DNA from 3 places in the Neobacillus sp. PVCKKU3 genome. Region 1 is predicted to be linked to each of the others. Evidence: predicted binding sites of a transcription regulator. Region 1 holds the regulator's gene; each other region holds the start of a gene.
The links. The regulator Rex, encoded in region 1, represses fermentation and respiration genes when NADH is low (regulators of the CRP and FNR family bind a similar motif). The targets are predictions, from matches to a motif close to TTGTGAAATATTTCACAA.
Positions count from the first base shown of each region.

Region 2: a site for Rex is predicted at 4,461-4,478, ahead of ACNQGS_RS26930 (DoxX family membrane protein). Genes of this name have one in related genera too.
Region 3: a site for Rex is predicted at 2,553-2,570, ahead of ACNQGS_RS22140 (hemerythrin domain-containing protein). Genes of this name have one in related genera too.

Region 1 is NZ_JBLVQN010000067.1:3,507-10,726, reverse strand. Features, by position in the region: gene groES (co-chaperone GroES) at 1-274, opposite strand, end outside; gene ACNQGS_RS27915 (CPBP family intramembrane glutamic endopeptidase) at 577-1,299, shown strand; gene ACNQGS_RS27910 (YdiK family protein) at 1,296-1,496, shown strand; gene ACNQGS_RS27905 (acyl-CoA dehydrogenase family protein) at 1,907-3,520, opposite strand; gene ACNQGS_RS27900 (DUF4395 domain-containing protein) at 3,647-4,072, opposite strand; gene ACNQGS_RS27895 (redox-sensing transcriptional repressor Rex) at 4,225-4,878, opposite strand; gene moaC (cyclic pyranopterin monophosphate synthase MoaC) at 4,911-5,399, opposite strand; gene ACNQGS_RS27885 (ABC-F family ATP-binding cassette domain-containing protein) at 5,563-7,220, shown strand, end outside.
Region 2 is NZ_JBLVQN010000059.1:20,827-28,046, reverse strand. Features, by position in the region: gene ACNQGS_RS26955 (SDR family oxidoreductase) at 1-335, opposite strand, end outside; gene ACNQGS_RS26950 (SDR family NAD(P)-dependent oxidoreductase) at 445-1,182, opposite strand; gene ACNQGS_RS26945 (TetR/AcrR family transcriptional regulator) at 1,378-1,986, shown strand; gene ACNQGS_RS26940 (dienelactone hydrolase family protein) at 2,086-2,682, shown strand; gene ACNQGS_RS26935 (DUF421 domain-containing protein) at 2,811-3,500, shown strand; gene ACNQGS_RS26930 (DoxX family membrane protein) at 3,830-4,390, opposite strand; gene ACNQGS_RS26925 (YwqG family protein) at 4,756-5,547, shown strand; gene ACNQGS_RS26920 (hypothetical protein) at 5,986-6,153, shown strand; gene ACNQGS_RS26915 (hypothetical protein) at 6,451-6,702, opposite strand; partial or broken gene ACNQGS_RS26910 (TRAP transporter large permease) at 7,108-7,220, opposite strand, start outside.
Region 3 is NZ_JBLVQN010000039.1:1,138-8,357, forward strand. Features, by position in the region: gene ACNQGS_RS22125 (SDR family NAD(P)-dependent oxidoreductase) at 1-55, shown strand, start outside; gene ACNQGS_RS22130 (hypothetical protein) at 231-896, shown strand; gene ACNQGS_RS22135 (glycine betaine uptake BCCT transporter) at 946-2,490, shown strand; gene ACNQGS_RS22140 (hemerythrin domain-containing protein) at 2,690-3,199, shown strand; gene uidA (beta-glucuronidase) at 3,308-5,119, opposite strand; gene ACNQGS_RS22150 (helix-turn-helix transcriptional regulator) at 5,349-6,590, shown strand; gene ACNQGS_RS22155 (MerR family transcriptional regulator) at 6,681-7,220, opposite strand, start outside.

The DNA of each region.
Region 1 (7,220 bases):
CAGCAAGGATGTCGCTTTCACGTAAAATTAAGTATTCAGTACCTTGGTATTTCACTTCAGTACCAGCGTATTTTGAGAAGATGATGCGGTCGCCTTCAGAAACTTCAACAGCTACGCGCTCGCCATTGTCAAGCACACGGCCAGTACCTACAGCTACAACTTTTCCTTCTTGAGGCTTTTCCTTTGCTGTATCCGGTAATACGATACCGCTTGCAGTTTTTTCTTCTGATTCAACGAGTTCGATGATAATGCGATCACCTAATGGTCTTAACATTCAAACAACCTCCTCAAATATGTGTTATTCGGTCATTTATTAGCACTCAACTATGATGAGTGCTAACACAATTATTATAATAATCAATCTAAAAATCTTTTGCAAGTCTGATGCATAAAATTTATTAAAAAAAGTTACCCTTTTTTTCCACCTTATAAAGTATGGATAAAATCCATATTTCTATTCAATTCTTTTCAAAGCAGGCATTCAAAATTGAAACTAATTTGTCATTAAAGGTAGAATGAAGAATAGTGATTGATTACATTTCGATTGGAAAAAATAGATGGAAAAGGAGTTTTGACTTGAAAAAGGAATACTGGATTGTCCTTATTGTTTATATTGCCATGCAGCTTTCCAGCTTTGCCGGGATTCCTGCATTTATGTTTGGATTTCGCCTTTTTGGATGGAGGCAGGAATTTGTGGTACCGGTTTGGCTGATCACAAGTTTCACCCTTGCCTTTCTCATCATTCTTGTTATCCTAAGAAAAGAAATGAAGCCTGGGGTCCATAGTGAAAGAAACACTTCAATCGGTCATTCGATAAAGTGGGCGATTTTAGGGGTTTTCCTTGCCCTATTTGCCCAATATACGGCCGCCATCATTGAGCGCCTTATTGGGATTGAATTGGGCTCTAAAAATACACAGGAAATCCTCACGATCATTAATGCCTTTCCTTTGGCCATTCTTGTAACGAGTATTATCGGCCCTATTTTAGAAGAAATTGTGTTTCGGAAAATTATCTTTGGGGCTTTTTATAAACGGTTTAATTTCTTCATTTCTGCCCTAATCAGCTCGGTGGTCTTTGCGCTTGTCCATATGGAGCCTGAGCATCTGCTTATTTACTCGGCGATGGGCTTTACCTTTGCTTTTCTTTATGTAAAAACCAAACGCATCCTGGTGCCGATTTTCGCCCATGTATCCATGAATACGATGGTCGTCCTTGTTCAGTCCGTCTATAAGGACGACATTGAGCGGATGATGCGTGAGGCAGAGGCAGTTCAAAACTTTATCGGAGGATTTCTATGAAACGTTCACCTTTGTTTTCCGGTTTGATTTATTTAATACTGGGTGCCCTGTTCACCTATTTTGCTATCGATGATGTCCAAAACAATGGCTGGGGCTTCTTCAGCTACCTTTTGGTCATCCTCGCCACCTTTGACCTTGGGTCAGCCATTAAGATGATTGCTATTCATTTCAAATATAAGGGGCAAATGAAAAAATAATGATGTTTTATATTTTTGATAAGGCTGGTGTGAAGGACGTATTCACTTATTAATCGGCAAAATTGTCCTTCTGTCGATTGTCAAGGACATTTCTCTTCTCGATTCACTCAAAATGTCCTTGATTTCACCTATCAAGGACATTTCCCTTCCCGATTTCACTCAAATTGTCCTTGATACCGCCTATCAAGGACATTTTCCTTCCCGATTTCACTCAAATTGTCCTTGATACCGCTTATCAAGGACATTTCCCTTCCTGATTTCACTCAAAATGTCCTTGATGCCGCCTATCAAGGACATTTCCACTACCAATTTCACTCAAATTGTCCTTGATACCGTCTATCAAGGACATTTCCCTTCCTGATTTCACTCAAATTTCCTCAATACCGTCTATAATGTTTCGCCCAGCTCCATTAATTGACCTCTGTTAGAGCTATCAGCTGGTAAGCCTTAAAGAATTCATCACAAAACGCATCCCATTCCGCAGCAGCGTCCATCGAGGCTTCGCTTACTTCACCTAAAACAGGCCGCCCCAGTAGGTCTTCAAGTTGATCAGAAAACTTTTTAATTGTCTCCCCAGCGGCTCCCTCAAGAACGCTGGCCACAAACTCAGCAGGTGAATACCAGTCAGAAACCCTGCCCAAATCGCGGTAGATTTGTGTTAAAAGCAGATTACGCGGTCCCTCCCACTGTTCGTTTACGACCACATCGCGGAAGATACGCGGCAGCGACGAAAATTCCTCCATCACTCCATGGCCGGCAAACACGGAGATAGCCTCCCGTAAAATTTCCGCTCCCTCATTCGTTGCACAGATTTTCTGCAGCAAGACAAGTTCACGCAGATTAAATAACTTTTTCCTAACATCAATTGGATGGTCCGATTTAATTCCTGGATTAAGCGGCTTATCCAGTTGCAAGAAAAGATTATAGATTTTGAATGCCCCCGCCGTCGTTCGCTCAGCGGCATGCTGGATTCGTTTCAACTTGCTTGCTGCGAGTGGATAGTCTTTTACCTTCTTTCCAAAAACACTTCGGAAATCGCTGTACAAGTTTGCCTCCCGAGAGGCCCTCAGCATAAACCCGGCACAGGCAATCCCAATTTCCAACCTCGACAAGGTCAATACAATTCCGACTGCAACTGCAATCCCTTTATCCTTTGGACCGATTGGATAGGCACGCGCCCCCTTATATTGAATCTCCCCTGTTGGCAGCTCGGCTGTTCCCAGCTTCCATTTGATCCGATTTATCTCGTACCCGTTGCGTTTCTCCTTCTCCTTATCCCCCGGAAGCCAGGAAGGTACGATAAATGTTGAAACTTTGTCAGTTCCCGATATTTTTGCCGTCACCACAGAATAATCGGCATGCGCCGCAGAACAGAAAAACTTATTCCCATACAAACGATAATACTTGCCTTCCGGAACCGCCTCCAAAACATTAGCCGGCAAATCAGAACCACCCTGGATTTCTGTCATAAATTGAGCGCCAATGGCGAATTCGCCGTTTAGCCCTTCTTTTGTATGATGTAATATAACTTGAAGTTCTGGATATTCTTCATCCGGAAATTGGTCAAGCAAAGCCACTAAACCATGTGTACATGTCAGCGGACAGGTCACTCCCGCCTCACCCAGCTGATGGATCAGCATTCTTTTCACAAAGCTTTCCCAAGGTGTCATGTTACTGGAAAAAAGACCTTCTCCGAAAATTTCATTCTCTAATTGATGAACTTCTTGAGGACGAACAATCCGGTCAATCCGATGATTAAAAGCATCAAAGTGAAGCATATAGGGGCGGACTTCCGGTCTGGCAATTCTTTCGGCTAACCGGTTCCATTTTGCAGATACTGTTGCTGAAAAGGATAATAGTTTTTCGTGGATTTGGCTGTGCTGAGAACCCGTAAATTTCTTTACCGCTTTTTGTAAAAACGGTTCATCACGGTACCAATCAAGGTTGTCACGTTTTTCGAGAAATTCATCAAAGCTGTAAGAATTTTTTCCTCTTGCTTCTGTCTCTTGGGAAACATGCTTCATAAAAACGCCACTCTCCTCATGAATAATAATTCATAATTTTCAATTTAATCTTAAATGTAAGGATATGGAAACGTCAAATATAAGTAGAAAAACAAAAAAAGAGGCTGAATAATTCAGACCTCTTCTTTATTGGTGCACCCTTCTATGACGGTATTGGTTCCACTGAAAATGAATAAAGCATCCGATGCAAAAACCTAGAATTGCCACAAAGGCAGCCACTGCGACAAGAATCGTGAACACATAGCCAACACCATTCCAACCCAGCAGGAATCCTACAAATCCAATTCCCAAACACGATACGGCAAGTTTTTGATTAAATTGCTGCTGCTCCCAATCCTCGGGGATATAAGCCTCTGGTTCCTTTCTTAAAAATAGTTTTGCTATTTGCATAATCGGATTAAATCCGAATAAAAGACCAGACATACCGGCAACAAACGGCACTAACAAAAACCATTCCTGACCGGATAACCATGTTAACACAACACTTAAAACAATCGTCCACTGGTTTGTTTTCACTAGCGGCCGTGGGATTGAACGAACTGTTTCTGTCATTTTAATTCCAACCTTTCCTATTGGATTACAATAATTACTTGTGTATTCATTTTACCCGCTTCCACTCCCTTTGTATAGTGATCTGGTTAGGAAAATGTTTCAAAACGAAAAAATGGGCCTCTCACCATTTTGGCGAGAAGCCCATTGATTATTTATTCTTCTACTTCGTCGTTTGGATAATGCTTTAAAAAGTAAACAAGTGATTGCAGCTCCACCGCCAGGTCAATATGATGCACGCGGATCGATGAAGGTACATTCAGTCTTGCTGGAGTAAAGTTTAAAACCCCTTTTACATTCGTATTCACAAGCTTGTCTGTGATTTGCTGAGCAACCGGAGCCGGCACCGTCAAAATCGCCACCGAAATATTTTCCTCGATCAAATACTGTTCTATATCGTCCATCGAATAAACGGGAACATTGCCTATCGAACCGCCAATTTTTCCGGGGTCCACATCGAAGGCGCAAGCGATTTTTGTATTATTATTTTTTAAAAAATTGTAGTGTAAAAAGGCTGTGCCGAGATTACCCACCCCGATTAACGCTACCTTTGTTAATTCATCTTGATCAAGAGTTTTCCGGAAAAACGATAACAAATAGTTTACGTTATAGCCGTACCCCTTTTTCCCAAGGGCCCCGAAATAAGAGAAATCCCTGCGAATAGTGGCCGAGTCCACCTTTACTGCTTCACTCAATTCTGCAGATGACACCCTCTGCTTGCCAGAGGAATGAAGGTTTTGTAAAAATCGATAATATAAGGGCAGCCGCTTTGCTGTTGCCTGTGGTATTTTCATCGTTTCATTGGACATATTTCTCCCACCCTTCAATTTTAATGGATATATTAGATTTCTCTTCTAAAATCACCGTTTTTGCCGCCGGTTTTTTCCACCAGAAAGGTTGGTCCAATTACCATCCCTTTATCAACTGCCTTACACATATCATAGACGGTCAGGGCACAAACAGAGGCAGCTGTTAGCGCTTCCATCTCAACCCCCGTACTGCCTTTTGTTTTCACTGATGCAGCAATATGCAGTGTATATTGTCCCTGCCCGGCCTGCTCCCATGAAAAACTAATATTGATACCTGTTAATGGAATCGGGTGGCACATTGGAATGATATCCCATGTCTTTTTCGCTGCCATCACTGCAGCAACCTGGGCAACTGCTAAGACATCGCCCTTTTTCATTTCGTGGTTTGTGATTTTTTCATAAATTTCAGTGCTTACTGTTATGCTAGACTGGGCTGTTGCTGTGCGTGCCGTTTCCGGCTTCTCGCTGACATCGACCATCTTGGCCCGGCCTTCTTCATTAAAATGAGTAAATTCAGCCATAAAAAAAATCCTCCTACAAAAAATAATACAATATTTTTTTGTCCATGTGTGTGAAACTTTGAACTAACAGTATATTTTTTTATAATTCCATTAAAAATTTCACTTCATTGCCGACATTCGGGTTATACGGTAAACTAGTCGTAAGGTAATAGAGGTGAAAAAAATGATTTTATTACAGGTTAACCAACTACAAAAATATTATGGTGCTGAACTTATTTTATCGAATATAAAACTGGAATTACAAACCCGTGACCGTGTTGCCCTTGTCGGACGCAATGGAGCGGGGAAATCAACGTTATTGAAAATCATCGCCGGCGAAATGGGCTATGACGGCGGCGAAATCATCAAACCAAAGGATGTTACCGTTGGTTATTTGGCGCAAAATACGGGTTTGGAGTCCAATTTGTCCATTTGGGAGGAAATGCTGACGGTTTTTGAGAACCTGCAGGCGATGGAAAAATCGCTCCGGAAGCTGGAGAAGCAAATGGCCGATCCTGCTGTTTTCGGGGACCCAGGAAAATACGAACGGGTATTAAAGGAATATGATGAATTGCAAATAAAGTTTAAAGAGCAAGGCGGCTATCAATATGAAGCTGATATCCGTTCTGTATTGCATGGGTTAAATTTTTCTGATACTACGTTAATGATTTCAAGTCTAAGCGGCGGACAAAAAACGCGTCTTGCGCTAGGCAAACTATTACTGACAAGACCTGATATTTTAATTTTGGACGAGCCAACCAACCATTTGGATATCGAAACCCTTTCCTGGCTGGAGCAATATCTGCAGGGCTATGATGGCGCGATTTTAATTGTTTCGCATGACCGCTATTTTTTGGATAAAGTGGTTACAGAGGTGTATGAACTATCACGCCGCCTGATTCAGCGATTCACCGGTAATTATAGCACTTATCTTGAGCAGAAAGCTGCCAATTATGAACGCGACATGAAGCTTTATGAAAAGCAGCAGGAGGAAATTGCCGCGTTAAAGGATTTCATCCAGCGCAACATCGCACGGGCCACTACTACTAAGAGAGCGCAAAGCCGGCGGAAGAAGCTTGAAAAAATGGAAATCATGGATCGCCCATCAGGGGATGAAAAATCTGCTTCCTTCTCATTTGAAATTGAGCGGCAAAGCGGCAATGATGTACTGACTGTTGATTCGCTTGCTGTCGGCTATGATGGAGAGAAGGTTTCCGAGGATATTTCCTTTCGTGTGTATAAAGGCGACAGCATTGCCCTTGTCGGCCCTAATGGAATCGGGAAGTCGACCCTTTTAAAAACAATTATTAAAAAGCTTCCCGCTTTGGCTGGAACTATTCAATACGGAACCAATTTGTCCATCGGGTATTACGATCAGGAACAAGCCAACCTAACCTCCAATAAACGGGTCTTAAACGAACTATGGGATGAATATCCACTGAAACCGGAAAAGGAAATCCGTACGGTGCTTGGGAATTTCTTATTTTCCGGTGACGATGTGCTTAAAAATGTTTTGTCATTAAGCGGCGGCGAAAAAGCCCGCCTAGCCCTTGCCAAGCTAATGCTCGAGAAAGCAAATTTATTAATATTGGACGAACCTACCAACCATTTGGATTTGGACAGCAAGGAAGTACTTGAGAATGCCCTAATTGATTATCCAGGTACTATTTTGTTTGTCTCACACGACCGTTATTTTATTAACAGAATCGCAACCAAGGTACTAGAATTAAGCCCCGAGGGCAGCACTGAATACCTCGGCGACTACGATTATTATGTGGATAAAAAGCTGGAGCAGGAGGAACTTACGGCACTTGCATTGGCTGCCTCCCAGAAGAAGGTTTC
Region 2 (7,220 bases), on a different contig from region 1:
TGGAATTCTTCGATGCCAAAATCCTCGGTTAGGTTTTGTTTTCCTTCGATCCCTGCATTGTTGAAGAAGCCATCGATTTTCCCAAATTTCTCAACTGTTTCATTTACATAGTTTTCAACCGCTTGTTCATCTGCCACGTTCGCAGCGATCAGCAATACTTCTGCGTTTGGTGCAACTTCTAACACTTTACCTTTTGTTTCTTCTAATGAAGCAGCGTTTAAATCTACAAGTGAAAGTTTGGCTCCTTCTTTTGCAACTTGCAAAGCTGAGGCTTGGCCTAAACCAGAACCTGCGCCTGTAATTAATACTACTTTCCCATCAAAACGGTTACTCATGGAAATTTCCTCCCTTGGATTTTTTAAAAAATATTTTGAATTAAATTATCTCAAATTAAAGATGATAACCTGTGAAAAGCCTCCATTTCTACTTAATCCACAGGATTTATTATTGCGCTGTATACCCGCCGTCAACAGTCAAACTATTACCGGTCATGAATGAAGAATCATCAGAAGCCATGAATAATACTGCTTTTGCCATTTCTTCTGCTTTACCCAGACGTTTCATCGGTGTGACAGCAGCTAAAGCCTGCTTGCTTTCTTCCGGAATAATTGGTGTATCAATAAAACCAGGGCATAATGAATTAATACGAATATTTTGTTCAGCATATTCAAGTGCAAGGGAACGAGTTAAGTTAATCACGCCGCCTTTGGCCGCGTTATAGGCTGCTGAACCTGGTGATCCAACCCAACCGTACATAGATGCCGTATTAACAATCGTACCGCCGCCCGTTTTAAGCATTTCACGGATGGCTTCACGTGCTACTAAGAAGACGCCATCTAAGTCAACATTTACTGTGTTGCGCCATTCTGAGTATTCTAATTCATGTGATGGATGAACACGGCCGATCCCGGCATTGTTGAAGACCACATCCACTTTGCCAAATGTTTCAACAGTTTGTTTAAAGATATTGGCAACTTCTTCTTCACTCGTAATATTTGCTTTTATAAAAAGAGCTTCAGCATTAAGCGTTTTCAATTCTGCTTCAAATGCCTTACCTTTTTCCTCATTTAAATCAACAAGAACCACCTTGGCTCCTTCTGAAACGAATAAACGTGCTGTTGCTGCCCCAATACCAGATGCTCCCCCGGTAATCACAGCTACTTTGTCTTGTAATTTCCCCATCCTAAATCCTCCTCGTATTCAAGAATTCTTTAGCACAGTATAGAGAAAAATAATAGATAAATCTATTATCTGTGCTTTATTGTTCACAATTTAATTGTACTATTTTGTACACAACTAACAATCATTAAGATATCATTAAGTGTCGACTAGTTAGACACTTCTGCTAAATCTGTCTATATTGAGGGAGTTTTTTTCATGAATAATGAACAAAATATAACATCTCAACGGCAAAATCGAACAAAAGCACATTTAAAGCAAGCATTGATTGAACTCATAAAAGAAAAAGGGTACCATGCCGTTACGGTAAAAGACATTGTCGATTACGCCGCTTATAATCGCAGTACCTTTTACATTCATTACACAGATAAAATTGAATTGGCCGAAGATTTACTGGTTTCCATGCTTGAGGGGTTGGAGGATTCCGTAGGTAAAGCATATGTACCTGGTCAAAAGGTTTATACTACCAAGCTAAATGCCCCATCTTTTAATATCGTTTCTTATATCTATAAAAACCAGAATTTTTTTACATTGATTAACTACGATGACACGTTACCAGGATTGCATACACGGTTCCCGCAAACCATCATAAAAATCTATCAGGAACAATTTATTTTCGAAACGATCAACAATATCCCAGTGAATATGGATTATTTTAAACGCTATACAGCTTATGGCTTCTATGGACTCCTCCAGAATTGGATCGAAAATGGCTTCAAAGAAACGCCAGAACAATTTATCCAAGAAGCCATTGAACTAACGAAAACTCATATTTACTCATTTCAATATATTGGATATAACAAATGATGCATGGGGACGGTTCTCATGCATCATTTTGCGATTGCCGGTTTCAGGTTCCATCATTGTGTTAATGAGGCTACCTTTTCATGTTTTAAGGAGGATAAGATGCTCCAAATACTGAGGAATTCAAGTCATTTGATTATTGTCATACATGAAATCTATGGCATTAATCAACATATGGAGGACTTTTGTAATTTATTATCAACACACGATTTTGATGTGATCTGCCCGAACTTATTAGAGCGGGAACACCCTTTTACTTATTCCGAAGAAGAGATTGCCTACCATCATTTTATGAACAATGTAGGTTTCACCGAAGCTGTAAAAAAAATAAAGAACCTATTGCTAGATCTTAAAAACCATTACGAAAAAGTATATTTAATTGGATTTAGCGTTGGCGCAACGGTTGCTTGGCTGTGCAGTGAGGAAGATAGTCTGGATGGGGTCGTTGCCTATTATGGTTCGAGAATTCGAAATTACCAACAGATTGTGCCGCGATGCCCTACGGTTTTATTCTTTCCAGAAGAGGAACAATCCTTTAATGTAGATCAGTTAATTTCGAATCTTGATAAAAAAAATATAGAAATCCATAAATTTAATGGACAACACGGATTCAGCGACCCGTACTCTGCTAAATTTAATGAAAAATCATTTCAACATGCCTTCAACGAAATGTTGAAATTTTTAAAGAAACACCTTTAAGGGAACGTTCGTATTTACATTTTTTAATTATTAGATTAAAACGGATAATTCACTTGCAGGAAGAACATAATATCTTTAACTTAAGATACCAACTATTAGCATTTTAACTTTTGCAAGGGAGAACAGCGATGCCAGGATCTTTAGAAATCATCTTTAGAACCTTAACAGCATTTATCATCCTATGGGTTTTTGTACATATTCTTGGGAAACAGACCATATTCCAAAAAACGTATCACCTTTTCATCGCTACCATTACAATGGGAACCCTTGCAGGAAATCTAGCATTCAATCTAAATATTAAGTTTCTGTATTTTATCCTTTCTTTCGTTATCATGGGTACCGTTATTTTTACATTGAATACACTCGCTGTTAAAAAACACCGCTATAAAGAATGGATTGAAGGACAACCAACTTTCTTAATTAAAGAGGGGAAAATCCTGGAGGAATCGATTAGGAAGATTGGTTTTTCATTGGATATGCTTACACAGGCGTTACGAGTGAAAGTTATCTTTAATATAGAAGAAGTGGAATGTGCCATTTTAGAAGTAAATGGTTCTCTATCGGTATTAAAAAAAGCGGAATACCAAAATGTATTGCGAAAGGACCTAAATTTGGTCCCACCCCCAAGCAAGGTTCCTGTAGAACTGGTTATTGATGGAGAAATATTAGATAAGAATTTTCCTCACCACGAATACGATAAAGAATGGTTCTTGGCAGAATTGAAAAAGAGAAATGTTCAGGTCTCTGAAATTTCTTACGCAGTTGTAGGATCAAAAGGAAACCTGTATATTGATTTATTTCGCGACAACTCAAGGTAAAATATTAGGGCTCGCAGCACTCTTGATGAGAATGCTGTGTTTATTTTTTTCAAGCCGCCTGATGGCAGCTCTTTTTTAGATTCACAGATTGAACAAACAGCAAGCGATTACGCTGCTGTTTGTTCAATCTGCTAAATTAATGCTCCGCCTGAAAACATGCCTCTTACATTAGTTTTTCATCATTCAAACTCGTGACGGGGGCTTTCCCTCTTGAATGATGCATAGGGACGGTTCTCTTGTCCCATTCCACATTGCCGGTTCAGGTTCCATCCCCAGCAAATGGAGCTGAAAACGACTGAAAATGATGCAAAAGAACCGTCCCCATGCATCTAATTTAGGTTGACAGGTTTATTGTCTATGACTGATTGGTTATCTTTCACGGTTTGGTTGTTGCCTTTTACTTTGCGTTTAAGTACTGTTTTTCTAATGAATGGCTTTATCCAGCCGTCTAGTCCGACTCTTCCAGCATTAGCGCCTGCAAATAGGATTAGAACTCCCAATAAAATATCTAATGGGTTCGAAGAAATCGTTCCAGCAAATAAATAAGAGAAGTTCATCAATAGACCAAAGAACATGGCAGCTGTTGTTAAGCATCCTAGTAATAATCCTAAACCAACAAGAAATTCACCTAAAGGAATAATCGTATTGAAGATATGGGCATTAGGCAATACAACGTGTTTTAAGAAATCAACATACCATCCAAAAACCACCGCACCGTCAGGACCTTTAACTGGGTTAGCGATTGCACCTTTTAAAAATCCCGAAGCGTCAAAATCTCCGCTTGATAATTTGTGCCACCCCGCCGTGAGCCAAACGTAACTAAGATATAAACGAAGAACAGTTAAAATACCAGATGCAGTTTTGCTTTGTCTTAACCAATTTACTAACATTAACAACACCTCCGCAATTTAGTTTCGATACATCCACAGCATAGCAAATGTATTTTGGCTTCAGGGAGGATTGTTCAAGATTTAACAATCTCTTAAAATAAATTCAAACAAAAGCAAAAAAATTTTAACAAATGAAACTATTTGTTACACGAATGTAGTAGAAATTCAGCTGTTAAAATTAATAAAAAAGTTAATCATCTCAGTAAGGAATAGAACCCCCTACTTTTTCTATTTTCAACCTTTTTCAGCATTTACCAAAACATAACAAACAAGCTTTAAGTTTTTTTATATAATAGATTTATAGCAGGTTTGTTTTGACTAATAGGATTTAAAAAAACGGCAACAAAAAAGGGGGATTCTGTCTTATGCAGCACATTGAGACATTACTTCGTGATTATGAGTTGTACCATAAAAAAACAGATATTATCTCAGCTTTGAAGAGCTCCATTAAAATAGAAAAAACAAAAGTCGATGAAGCGTTTATTCCAATTGGTTCTTCGAAATTAGGCGGTTTGCCAGATCTGCCTGATGAAATGGAATTCCCCAAATATGATAAAGGCTACTTAACGTTTGTCGGCCAATTTAACCTAAAAGAAATTAAGCCATTTGATAAAGATTATTTGCTTCCCGACAGCGGGATATTGTATCTTTTTTACGATGTCGCTGAGCAGCCTTGGGGCTTTGAAGAGGATGAGGGATGCTTTAAAGTCCTTTATTTTGATGGCGATTTGACCACACTGAAAAGAAAAGATTATCCAGAGATCACCGATGACTATTATCCATTAAATGCTTTCCAGGTGAATTTCAAGAACATCTCTACGATATCTGAAAATCCTGCTAATCTTACATTTGAAAACGAAGACGAAGAAGAGCGCTTTTGGAACTTTCGTCAAGAATTAATGCAGCCGGAAGATGAAGAAGGTAACACCTCCCCCACTCACTACATGCTTGGCGAACCATTTAATGTGCAAAACGATGTGTTTGAAGAGCTTTACGACGAAGAAAAGGAACCGGTATTATTGTTCCAAATCGACTCCGATGAAGAGGATTTAGGGGTGATGTGGGGAGATTGCGGGCTGCTTTACTTTTGTATAAAAAAAGAGGAATTAGCAATGAAGCAATTTGATCAGGTTAGGTTCACCTTACAATGTTTTTAATACTTGAAAGAGCATGAAGTTGCTAAAAGGCCTTTACAAAAAGCCAGGTGAATTTTCTAAAGGATTTCGTTTTTAGTGCCTTTCCGAAAAATTGTGCCGAATTGACAGTAGTTTTGACATTGATATTTTTCCCCCTAAAAGCATCATTTGATGCTTTTTTTTATCCACAAGGAATTTACAGAAGACGCAATGATAAATATATTGTTACAACCCCAAAGAAAATATTTAAATTGTAGAAGCAAATACATAAATTTTTCATATGCATAATATAGGACATGAGAAGTTTTTAATTGAAGCGCCTTAAAACGCTTCTTTTTTACTTCGCGATTTAGGTCAAATAAGGAGCACTTTTGCTTTAAATTATTCATCTTCTTTTAGGTATTTTTTATTGTTTAGAAGAAAATAATTACATCAATACCTATAGAAGGAGACGATTAAATGACAAACAGCAATGGAATCCGAAGCATATTAGGTATAGATGTTCGGGCGCGTTCCTCTGTTAATGATAGTGAGGAATATGATCCTTTTAAAAACCCAATCATTCATAAACAAATAAACGGACGAGTTATAGTACCACTTAATATCACAAGGCTATGGGGGAGATAACTCCTCCTGCTTCACAATTTTTGGTCAAATGCAACGTTAACCATTAATTGATTCTTCAACCTGCCCTGTTAGAATAAGAAAACGGGATTGCCGCAGACATACCATCTTTAACATAAGAATTCCGTTTGCTTGATAAGAAACAGCCACCAAAAATGGCAGCTGGATCTTTAACCCCAAGTAGCTAGGACTATTATATATTACAATCAAACTAATCCTATTTGCTTTCATTTATATTATTGATTTAGCTGTTTAACCAATTTTGCAATTGTTTTTTGCGTCTTGATACTAAACATTTGCTCAAAAATTTAAATGGAATGGATAGCCGCCATACCCGTGATGGAACGGGTAACCGCCAAATCCGTGATGGAATGGGTACCCTCCATAACCCATACCATAACCAGGATATCCTCCATATCCCATACCATAACCAGGATATCCTCCATATCCCATACCATAACCAGGATATCCTCCATATCCCATACCATAACCAGGGTAGCCTCCATATCCCATACCATAACCCATACCACTTCCAAAGAATAGTCTTTCCATTTTATATCTCCTCCTCAAATTGTTTCAAAAATAGTGTATGTGTCCCTATTTACAGAGGAATAGATATTTGCCTATTTGTAAACTTTTCTTCATTATACTTGTATTAAGCAAAAGTCTAGAATTTTACTTCTTTCTTGTGACACGAAACAGGCCGGTTTGTCAATAAAAAAAGCCACATTGGGTCATTAAATAATTGTGTTTATTCAGTATTCGCTATATTTCGGATAAGTGACTTTAACTGTTGCTCGTGGGGTCATTTTCAACCATCTGGATTGATGAATATCGCCCCTAAACTTTAAATAGATTAGAATTTTTACTTTAATCGTGTTGTTATCGGTTTTTTCCAGTAAATCCAATCCGTTACACAAAAACCGGCATCCTAAAGATGCCGGTCAAGTTTGTTCCTTATTTTATATTCCCCGTTTTAGTAAGGAATGTGACTATTTCTGGGAATATCGCAAGCAGTCCGATGAATAGTATCATGATAATGGCATATGAAAAGACACCACGAGTAATTT
Region 3 (7,220 bases), on a different contig from region 1:
TGTTGAACAGATATGGCGGTTGAGCACGACGCTTACTTCCAATCAAACATATTAAAGAAACATTCGATTTAAGGCTGAAATATACAGTTTATATCTGTATATTTCAGCCTTTTCTATTTTACATAGATAATAGTTTTTTCTAAAAAAGCCATCCTAAAGAAGAAAACGCTGCTTCCGAATTCCAATGTTTTTGAACCCTATACTACCTATAATTGAAGGGAGATTTAGCTGTGAAACTGTATCAAGTAAGAAAAGGGCAATTTGTGTACTATAACAACGAGCTACACAAGGTATATGGTGTAAAACCAATGTATAAATTCTCCGTTCATCTTATAAAGCTAAGAGATTTAACACAGCATATAACCAATGCAGCGAGTGTGGAGAGATATATACCGAAGGAAAATGACAGTTTTATTTTTGATCATAAAGTATACACACTCCGGAACAATCAAAGACCTCAGGCTGGAGACTATATTTTAATTAATAATCCCGACCCCGATACCCTGGATCATTATTCTTTAAATGAAATTGAAGTGGTTGAAACTGTTGATAACAAAGGGGTCATTACAAACGATTTGGATGGTATCAAACATAACGAATATTTATTGATGGTACCTGGCCGTGCTCCCGACAGTCATCCTATCGATTATAAAGACATTGCAAATCTTGATGAAGACTTTGATGACGCTATCCCGCAAATTGTTCATCCATATGGGGAGCTATCAGCACAGTTGGGAGACATTTATAAAAAGAAGGATAATGATGTATTAATAGAGGCTATGGTGATTGCGATTAAAGGACAAACCATTTATCTTGGCGGCGGGTTAGAGGTGCCGCATGAAGAGTTGATGAATACAGATAAGTGGGAATTTCAATACAACCCTTTTAATAACTGACCGAGCTAAATCTATTTAAATAAGTATTCATCAATTGCAGGAGGTTTCCATGGAAAAGTTTAAAGAAAATAGTGTATTTATTATCTCTTTATTGCTGACCCTCATTTTTATTATCTGGGGAGTTTTTTTTACAGATAATCTTACCAAAGTTACCAACGCCGTTTATAATGGCTCCATTGATTATCTGGGTTGGGTTTATCTTGGTGCCACTCTATTCTTTGTCTTTTTTTCTATCTACTTGTTGTTTTCAAAGTATGGGAATATCCGGCTGGGAAGGAGAACTGATAAGCCTGATTTCTCTACCGCTTCTTGGCTGGCAATGCTGTTCGGTGCTGGTATGGGGGTCGGAATTGTATACTGGAGCGTCGCTGAACCAGTAACCCATTACACAGCTCCTCCGTACGGGAAAGGTTATACGATTGACGCAGCCAACACCGCAATGAAATATACATTTTTCCATTGGGGCCTGCACCCATGGGCCATCTACACTGTTATTGGGTTAGCCCTTGCTTTTTTTCAATATAATAAAAGGCTCCCTGCAGCGATCAGTTCAGCGTTCCATCCAATTTTGGGCGACAGGATTTACGGCCCGATTGGCAAAACGATTGATATCCTGTCCATCTTTGCAACAGTCTTTGGGATTGCAACCTCCTTGGGGCTTGGGGCGATGCAGGTTACTGCAGGTATGCATGACATATTTGGCATTCCTAATACATTATTTATCCAGTTGATTGTCATTGTGGTCGCAACAGTCCTTTTTATTATTTCCATTAATACAGGCCTGGAAAGAGGAATTAAATACTTATCCAATGCAGCCATCATCTTTTCAGTGGCAATCCTTGTGCTGATTATGTTTGTCGGTCCAGCCCTAACCGTTATTAAAGTCTTTTTTAATACAACAGGCCTGTATTTAAGTGACTTTATACATATGAGTTTACGGTTAAGTCCTTTTGGAAAAGGTGAGAAATGGATTGCTTCGTGGACCTTGTTTTACTGGGCTTGGTGGATAGCCTGGGCGCCATTTGTCGGCATGTTTATCGCCCGGGTGTCCAGAGGGAGGACGATAAGGGAATTTGTTATTGGCGTTTTAATTGTTCCGACACTTGGAACCTGTCTCTGGATGTCCGTTTTTGGCGGTTCAGCACTTGAGCTTGTTCAACATTCTGGAAACCATGATTTGGCAAAACATATCGCCGAAAATGTGTCCTTGTCCATATTTATTTTCTTCGACCACCTACCATTAAGTTCCTTGTTAAGCATTTTAGGTTTCGCGGTAGTAGCTATTTATTATATAACTGTTGCCGATACCGCGACCTTTGTATTGGGGATGCTTAGTGAAGGTGGAACGTTTAATCCTTCTAACAAAATAAAAATGACATGGGGTGTCATCCAATCTGCTTTAGCTGCTGTTCTGCTGCTCGCGGGCGGTTTGGAGGTTTTACAAACTGCTTCCATTGCAGCCGCACTTCCATTTGCCATAATCATGCTCGCCATGTGCTACTCCTTGCTGACAGGCCTAAAAAAGGAAGCTGAAATGCAACAAGGCAATAAAAGAAGCACGCAGCACTATAGCCTAAAGAACGAAAATAGTTGATTAAATAATAAGTAAATTTGTTCGGCAAAAGACTCCTTCAGACCGAATTCCCCCTATGTTTTTTATGATAAATATCACAAGATTATCAGCACTTTTAGCGTATGCTTTAAGAAGTGATAATGAGATGTGACTTGAAGCCATCATGGATTTATAAGATTCTCAGATGCATGGTGAAGGAAGAATGAGGAGGGGTTTGACGATGGAGGCTTCGAAAGTTGTATTAAGTGCCCCGCTGCAACAATTAAAGGACGAGCATGTATCGCTTCGGGCAGATATGGACCTTATCTCTGAGATTTCTGAAGAGATAGAATTCAATTCAGGTTCTGCTGTGGTACATCTATTTGCGAAATTGTACGGGCGGGTTTTGTCTTTCCATGATAATCTGATGGAACATTCCAAACGTGAAGAGGAAGGATTGTTCCCTATGATGACCCGCCGCCTCGGGGAGAATGACAGAACAATCGAAACGATGGAATATGAACATGATAAGGCAGAGCAGCATCTAAAGGATTTTCTAACTGAAGCCGCCCTGACTGGCTTGGATATTAATGAAGACGATGCGCAATCGATTACAGTTTATGCTGTCCAAGCGCTTGCTATCTTAACACAACACTTTGCTAAAGAAGAAAAAATGCTGTTTCCATTGGCAGAGAATATACTGTCGGTTGGCGAGAAAGAGGAACTTGAACGACTGCTTCAGATGCGATAAGCAAGCAGCGGTTTTTGACCAAACATTAATCCACTAAATCAAAGGCCCTATCCAGTTTTAATTTGGATAGGGCCTTTGATTTTACTCTAAAAATGAAGGCGAACGCTCTTACTTTTTGTATCCTAAATTTGGAATCGCATTCCAGCGCTGACTTAAATAGCGCACCACCATTTTTGGTTCTCTGGCACGGGTAAAGATACCTTTTTTGTTACCTTGGACACGCATAATGCCAAATTTTGTTTGGAAATCGGCGAAGTTCCATAATTGTTCACCGACAAAGTTAGGAATTTCATCAAATACCTTGCTGTTCATGCGGTAATAATCTTCTTGGTATTCCTCGCTGAATGGCTCGCCAAGTGCACTATGGAACCCGGCTACCGTATCCGCACCATATTCGGTGTACATAATTGGTTTATCTGGGTATTTTTCTTGCCATTCTAGCAGCTCTTCGCGAGTCTTTTCTTCAGCCGTCTTCAAGTCGCCATGTTGTACATACCAGCCATAGTAGCGGTTTAAGGCAATTACATCAACCAATTCTGTACATTTGTCAGCCTTTGGCGTTGCCATCATGATGCCAACATACGTACACGGACGCTTTTGTGGGTCTAATTCGCGAGCCAGATTAAATAACGGTTCAAAATACTCGTAAGAACCTTTTGAATAAGTGGCTGCCTCGTTGGCAATAGACCACATGACGACACAAGCATGATTTTTATCGCGGTCGATCAGCTCGCGAATGACCTGTTGATGAGCCTCAGCAGTCCTCAACTTTTCCCAAGTATCGTCTTCAAACTCGCCTTTTTCTAAAATCGATACATCAAAAGTGAAGGATAACATTAATCCAACTGCCGGTGTTTCGTCAATCACGACAATTCCTTCACGGTCGCAAAGGCGCATCATTTCTTCGGAATATGGATAATGTGATGTCCGGAATGAGTTGGCGCCCATGGCTTTCATCAAATTAATATCGTGCACATTATAGACTTCGTCAAGGCCACGGCCGCGGACATGTGTATCTTCATGCTTTCCAAAGCCTTTGAAATAGAATGGTTCGCCATTGATTAAGAATTTGCCGCTTTTTACATCTATCTTACGGACACCAAACTGTTCTTCATAGACATCTTCCACTTCGCCATTGTTAAGCCCCTCGACTTTAGCTCTATAGAGATAAGCATTGAGCGGCTGCCATAAATGAACGTTCTCGATTACCGCATTTACATCGGTTCCGGAAGCTTGGGCGACAGTAATGCCTTGTTCATCAAGAATGGTAACCCGCACTTCATCGAAATTTCCGCCAGTTTTAATTGAAATTTGTATATCTGCTTTCTTAGCAGCTAAATCCACATTCGGTACAATCACAATATCGTCAATATAATTCACTGGGGTTGAATAAATTTTGACAGGACGATGCAGCCCTGCGTAGTTAAAGAAGTCAAAGTTTTCATCGACTTTACGGATGATCTTTCCATTTTCATCTGTCTTTTCACTATAATTTCCTACTGGCAATGCGGTATAATCCAACAAATTGCTTACACGAACAGTTAAACGGTTCGCCCCTGGAACTAAGAATTCATTAATCTCAGCTTCAAATGGAGTAAAACCGCCTTTATGTTGGGCAGCGAGTTTGCCATTCACATACACCCAAGCTTCATGGGTAGCAGAGCCAAATCGCAATACTAATCGTTCATCACGCAAGGCTTTGGCAACGGTAAATTCTCTTTCATACCATACATACCCACTATGCTGGCGAATTTCTGGTGATACCGCTTGATCATTAAAAGAAGCCGGAACTGCCATGGACTCACCTGTTGGGAGCGGTTGGTTTACATCTACTTCTTTTACTTCATCATCAATCATAAATTTCCAAATACCGCTTAGATCCATGACCACGCGGCTATCCGTAGAAATTGGATATAACATGTTCCTTCTCCTCCATTCATATACAGGAAAATTTCCCTCATACCAAATTATTTACTAATAGACAATTAAAATTCATTTTAGATAACCCCAATTATGAAAGGGCTTTAAATTGATTATAATAAATCATTTCAATTGATAATCGTAATATTTTTACTATATTAGTAATTATTTTGCTATTTCTTATATTTCAATGTACATTAAATTTGGAAGGTGATTTTTTGTGGGAACTATGAACTATCAAAATTTCATAAAAATTAGCTACGTACTTCATTCGATTACCAAAATAGATATCCGTTTATATGACCAAGATGGAAAGTCGATTTTCCAACTAATCAACCATACTATTCCATCTGTTTTGGTTCATCCTGACAATGAGATTACTCATATCCATGATATCCTGCATAGCAATGAATCCAATCGATACTATCACTATATTAGCCCGTTTGGTCTTGAGTATATTGCTGCCGGTATTTGGAGATGCCAATCTTTTTATGGAAGCATTTTAATCGGTCCGTTGATTTCGAGTATTACGGTTATCGATCGGATCAAAGATATTATTTCAAAAAACAATCTCCCTATTGGTGAACGAAGGCAATTGGAACAATTTTATCAATCTTTGCCGATTTTAAATGATACAGAATATAAAGATGTCGGGGAACTTTTGGTTCATCTTGGTGTTCAAGACTTTACCCATTCGCAGCAGATTCCCTCAGATACACTTATACCTGCCCTGAAACCAGATATTCAAAAAACAAATATCGAGGAGAGCAGGGAAATAATCGAACAAAGATACCAACAGCAGAATAAACTGATGGATGCTATTACGAAAGGAAATAAGGCTGAAGTTACCCACTTAATCAATCCGATGACAGACCTAGTGGCGTTTTCTGATAGAGTACCTGGAAGTCCCATTCGGTCCTCCAAGAATATCGGATTTGTTTTCAATACTATGTGTAGAGTGGCTGCTGAAAGAAGTGGCGTCCATCCCGTGTATCTGGATAACATTTCAGAACGATTTGCAATTTTGATTGAAAGGACGACGACGCTTTCCCATTTGACAAAGTTATTTGTGGTCATGGTGAATGAATATTGCGATCTTGTCGCTGCTTTTGCCACCGGCCATTACAGCCCAATGGTGAAAAACACAGTGGATTATATTTTGCTGAATTTAGGCAGTCCATTGACCCTTCAGCATATCGCGGACCAACTTCATGTCAATCCTTCTCACCTATCACGGAAATTTAAAAGCGAGACCGGAATGAACATTACTGAATTTATTAATCGCAAACGGGTGGATGAAGCAAAATTATATTTACAACGAGGCAATAGTTCCATCACCGATATTGCCTTTATGGTCGGATTTAATGACTTAAATTATTTTAGTAAAGTATTCAAAAAGTACACGTCGCTGACTCCATCCCAATATGCGAAAAGAAAAAACGTTTCAAATCAAAAACAACTCCTGAATTGATGGAGTTGTTTTTTGCTAGGCATTCATCCCCGTTAATATCCCCGTAGGTATGTTTAAAATAGTCAATATTTATAACTAATAAAAAGTGTTTTATTTTAATATGTCATCAATGGAATTTGTCACATGAATCGCCTGTGGTTTATAATCTGAGAGATAAGTAACTGCCCCTTGACCGCCGAGGTAAAAGGCAATGTCGGTTTGCTTTTCAGCAAATAGATCCAATCTCTGCAAAAGTTGAGGATCTGTTTCAAATGGTATCGCGGTTGTAGCGGACAACAGAACGACATCTGGCTTTAACTTGCAAACCAATGATTCAATCGCACCTGGTGCAGGAGAAGCCCCGATTAACTGAGTTTTCCATCCCTTCATCATGAAACGCAATAGGATCAGATGCAGTGGTACTTCATGTTGTTCAGATGGCAGACATGCGCCGAGGACGAATGGAGCATTTTCCCGATATTGATAGTTTCGTCGAATTTGCACCAAAAAATCTCGTACTGCCAGACTCGATACAGATTCCTGATATTCATCCCACTCATGACTCTCCCACTTTCTTCCTACCTCTTTTAAAAAAGGTACCACAATCGTGGTTAGAAAACGCTCTAGCCCTACATGATGAAGCGCTTGCTT